Regions from separate parts of the Massilia sp. FBCC-B171 genome, predicted to be linked through region 1. Evidence: predicted binding sites of a transcription regulator. Region 1 holds the regulator's gene; the other holds the start of a gene.

Region 1 (2,199 bases):
GGTCAGATGACGCAGCACGGCATCATTGAACTTGAATGCGGTTTCCAGCTCGACCAGGGTCTCGTTGTCGCACTCGATGTTCATGCAGATGTAGTGTGCCTTCGGCAGCTTCTGGATCTGGTAAGCCATCTGACGACGGCCCCAGTCTTCGACGCGATGGATGTTACCGCCGCGTGCGGTGACGCTGGCTTTGTAACGCTCGATCATCGCCGGGACTTGCTCGCTTTGGTCCGGGTGGACGATAAAAACGATTTCATAATGACGCATGCAACACTCCTTGAGGACGTTTAAACAAATGCCCACCTCGGCGTCAAGACGAGTGTGGGAAGGGAAAGCCGGCAATTATAGCGCGCCTGGCCCGTCAGCGCAATCACCAGCGCCGAAGGACCCCGCGTCGCTGCGCTGCGACACCTTGCCGACAAGGAAATGTTAAAAATCGCGGATTTCCCTTGCATTCCCCGAAATACTGTACAAAAATACAGTCTACTCATACAACCGTGCCCGTATCACCATGCTCAAGCTCACCGCAAGGCAAGAACAGATCCTGAACCTCATTCGGGAAGCGATCGACAATACCGGCTTCCCGCCGACCCGCGCCGAAATCGCCAGGGAGTTGGGCTTCAAGTCGGCCAATGCCGCCGAGGAGCACCTGCAGGCGCTGGCGCGCAAAGGGGCGATCGAAATCGTTTCCGGCACCTCGCGCGGCATCCGCCTGATCGGCGCCTCGCTGCGCGATCCCGTGCCGGATGTGCCGCACGTGCCGGCCGCCCTGCTCATGTCGCTGCCGCTGGTCGGCCGCGTCGCAGCGGGCTCGCCCATCCTGGCGCAGGAACACGTCGAAGCCACCTATAACGTCGACCCGGCCATGTTCGGCGCCCGTCCCGATTTCCTGCTGAAGGTGCGCGGCTGGTCGATGCGCGACGCCGGCATCATGGATGGCGATTTCCTCGCCGTCAAAAAGATCGACAGCGCCAAGAACGGCCAGATCGTCGTGGCCCGCATCGGCGACGACGTCACCGTCAAGCGCTACCGCAAGACCGGCGAGACGATCGAACTGCTGCCGGAAAATCCGGACTTCAAGGTGATCCGGGTCGAACCGGGCGACGAGTTCGCGCTCGAAGGCCTGGCCGTTGGCCTGATGCGCAGCTGGCATTAAGAAAGCCGGACGTAAAAAAAAGTCGCTCGCGCGACTTTTTTTTCGTCTTGCGGCTGCTTATTTGCCGCCCTGACTGTAGTTGCTCTTGCGCGCCTCGATGTCGCGCGCACGCTCGGCAGACGGTGCTGTGCCGACGATGGCGTTGTGCTCCTTGACATAGGCCTCGGTCGCCGCGCGCCAGGCATCCAGGTCCGCCAGCACCAGCTTGGAGCTGACGCGCGCTTCCTCGGCCAGGTTTTCCTGCACCAGGCGCAGGCGCTCGTTGACGCGCGTCGTTTCGACCTGGTTCATCAGCTTGGCGATGTCAGGCGGAATGCGCTTGGTCAGGGGGAACGCAGCGTTCAGGTTCGCCACATAGGCGTTGTAGCAGCTCTGCCACTTGGAAATGTTGGCATTCACGCGATCGATCTCGTCGCTCTGCTTCGAAATGGCGGGAATGCGCGGCGCGGCGCAGCTGAACTTGCCGCTCTTGAGATCCTCGCCCTGGTAACGCTCGACCCATTGCGTGATCTCGGCCTGGCGTGCAAGGCGTTGCTTCATGAGGTCGAGCGAGGCGATTGCCACCGCATTGCCTTTGGCCGCGGCCTTGCGGAACCAGCTCTCCGCTTTGGCCTCGTCGACGGCACCGGCTTCGCCATACCAGTACATTTCGCCCAGGTGCTGCTGCGCTTCGACATTGCCTGCATTGCCGAGCTTGGTATACAGGCGCAGCGCTTCCGGGTAGGATTTTTTTGCGAACAGGGCGTTCGCGTCGGCCAGCTCATCGGCGTAGGCCGGGATGCACAGGCTCAATGCCAGGCACAGCAACAGTTTCTTCATGTGACAGACGCTTCCGGGTAAAGGCTCATCATACCGCGCAGCCCCACCCTGCTCAACCGGGGTTGCACGGCTTTACATCAGGCGCTCAGGGCGGCCCTGAAGTCTTCCAGCAAGTCCGCCGGGTCCTCGATACCCACCGACACCCGGATCAGCGATTCGGCGATGCCCATGCTGGCGCGGCGCTCGGCGCCCATCTCGAAGAAGATCGTGTGCGCCACCGGAAT
Region 2 (2,199 bases), 1.3 Mb from region 1:
TGTTCGATGGCGGCAAGGGCGTGGCCCAGGATACCGATGCCGCCATCGACTGGTACCGCCGCGCGGCCGAACAGGGCTATGCGCGCTCGCAGTTCGCACTGGCGCTGCGCTACGACAGCGGCCAGGGCGTCGCGCGCGACCCTGCCCAGGCGCTCGACTGGCTGCGCCGCGCCGCCCAGCAGGACCACGCGCCGGCCCAGTTCAACCTCGCGCTGCGCTTCGACAAGGGCCAGGACCTGGCCCAGGACAGCGTGCAGGCGGTGCACTGGTACGAGCGCGCCGCGCAGCAGGGCCACGCCAGTTCCCAGTTCAACCTCGCGCTGATCTACGACAGCGGCCACGGCGTGCCGCGCGACGAAGCCGCCGCCCTGACCTGGTACCGGCGCGCCGCCGAACAGGGCCACGCCGCCGCCCAGGACAACCTCGGCCTGCGCTGCGAACATGGCCAGGGCGTGGAGCGCGATCCGGTGCGGGCCGCGCACTGGTACCGCCAGGCCGCCGCGCAGGGCTTGCCGTCCGCCCAGTATCACCTGGGCCAGCTCTACGACAACGGCAATGGCGTCGAACACGATCCGGCGCAGGCGGTGCACTGGTACGCCCAGGCGGCGGAACAAGGCCATTTGCGCGCCCAGTTCGACCTGGGCCTGCGTTACGAAAGTGGCGCGGGCGTGGCGCAGGATGCGGCGCGCGCCCTCGGCTGGTACCGGCGCGCGGCCGACCAGGAATACGCACCGGCCCAGCACATGGTGGGCGTGCTCCTCGACCGCATCGAGACGGGCGACCCGCGCGAAGCGGCGCACTGGTACCGCAAGGCGGCCGACCAGGGCCACGCGCTGGCCCAGTTCGCGCTGGCGCTGCGCTTCGACAGCGCCCACGGCGTCGCCCGCGACTACGAGGCTGCCCACTTCTGGTACCTGTGCGCCGCGCGCCAGGGCCATGCGCGCGCCCAGTTCAACCTGGGCGTGATGTATGCGGCCGGGCAGGGCACGCAGCGCGATTTACTCGAGGCCCATGGCTGGCTGGCGCGGGCGGCCGGCGGCGGCATTCCGGGCGCGGGACCGTACCTGAAGCGGATCACGTCGCGCATGGAGGCGGGGCAGCTGGCGATGCTGCAGGGGCATGAAGCGGCGTAGGATGGGCACTCTGTGCCCATGCGGTTGCATGCGTCGCGTCGTCGCAATTCAATACGCAGCCACTCCTTATCATCACAGGGGATAATCGCGTTTCGTTAGCGCATCGTTCCGCATGGGCACGGAGTGCCCATCCTACGAACCGCCTTTGTCCCGCCGCCGACTGCGCGCGCGCGTCGACCCTCCCCGGGCTGGTTTATACTGTGCACCCATACAGTTTCTCCATTCCGATGAAACTTTCCGACAAGCTCGAAATCCTGGCGGACGCCGCCAAATACGATGCCTCCTGCGCCAGCAGCGGGGCGCCCAAGCGTGCGTCCGATGGCAGCGACGGCGGTATCGGCGCGACCACGGGCATGGGTATCTGCCACAGCTATACGCCGGACGGGCGCTGCGTCTCGCTGCTGAAGATCCTGCTCACCAATTTCTGCGTCTACGACTGCCAGTACTGCGTCAACCGCCGTACCTCGAATGTCCCGCGTGCCCGCTTCTCGGTGGCGGAAGTGGTGAAACTCACCCACGATTTCTACCTGCGCAATTACATCGACGGCCTCTTCCTCAGTTCCGGCATCATCCAGTCGAGCGACTACACGATGGAGCAGCTCGTCGCCGTCGCGCGCACGCTGCGTGAAGTGCACAACTTCAAGGGCTACATCCACCTCAAGACGATTCCCGATGCCGACCCGCTGCTGATCGCCGAAGCGGGCCTGTATGCCGACCGCTTGTCCGTGAACATCGAGCTGCCGACCCACGACAGCGTGACGCGCCTGGCGCCGGAAAAGAACGTCCACACCATCAAACTGGCGATGGGGTCCATCCGGCGCAAGCTTGACGAAAAGGCCGAGGAGCCAAAAGCGCCGGCCTTCGCCCCGGCCGGGCAGAGCACGCAAATGATCGTCGGCGCCGACGCCAGCGACGACCAGACCATCCTGAACACGGCCGAGACCCTGTACGGCAGCTATAAACTCAAGCGCGTGTACTACTCGGCCTTCAGCCCGATTCCGCAGAGCCCCGACAGCGTGCCGCTGGCGCCGCCGCCGCTCTTGCGCGAGCACCGCCTGTACCAGGC

The links. The regulator LexA, encoded in region 1, represses DNA repair genes until DNA is damaged. The targets are predictions, from matches to a motif close to ACTGTATNNNNATACAGT.
Region 2: the regulator LexA is predicted to act here: its motif matches at 1,331-1,348, upstream of NMB41_RS01780 (putative DNA modification/repair radical SAM protein).

The regions. Positions count from the first base shown of each region.
Region 1 is NZ_CP101443.1:1,681,791-1,683,989, reverse strand. Features, by position in the region: gene rpsF (30S ribosomal protein S6) at 1-267, opposite strand, end outside; gene lexA (transcriptional repressor LexA) at 512-1,156, shown strand; gene NMB41_RS07580 (tetratricopeptide repeat protein) at 1,214-1,975, opposite strand; gene NMB41_RS07575 (cystathionine gamma-synthase family protein) at 2,053-2,199, opposite strand, start outside.
Region 2 is NZ_CP101443.1:389,100-391,298, forward strand. Features, by position in the region: gene NMB41_RS01775 (SEL1-like repeat protein) at 1-1,133, shown strand, start outside; gene NMB41_RS01780 (putative DNA modification/repair radical SAM protein) at 1,361-2,199, shown strand, end outside.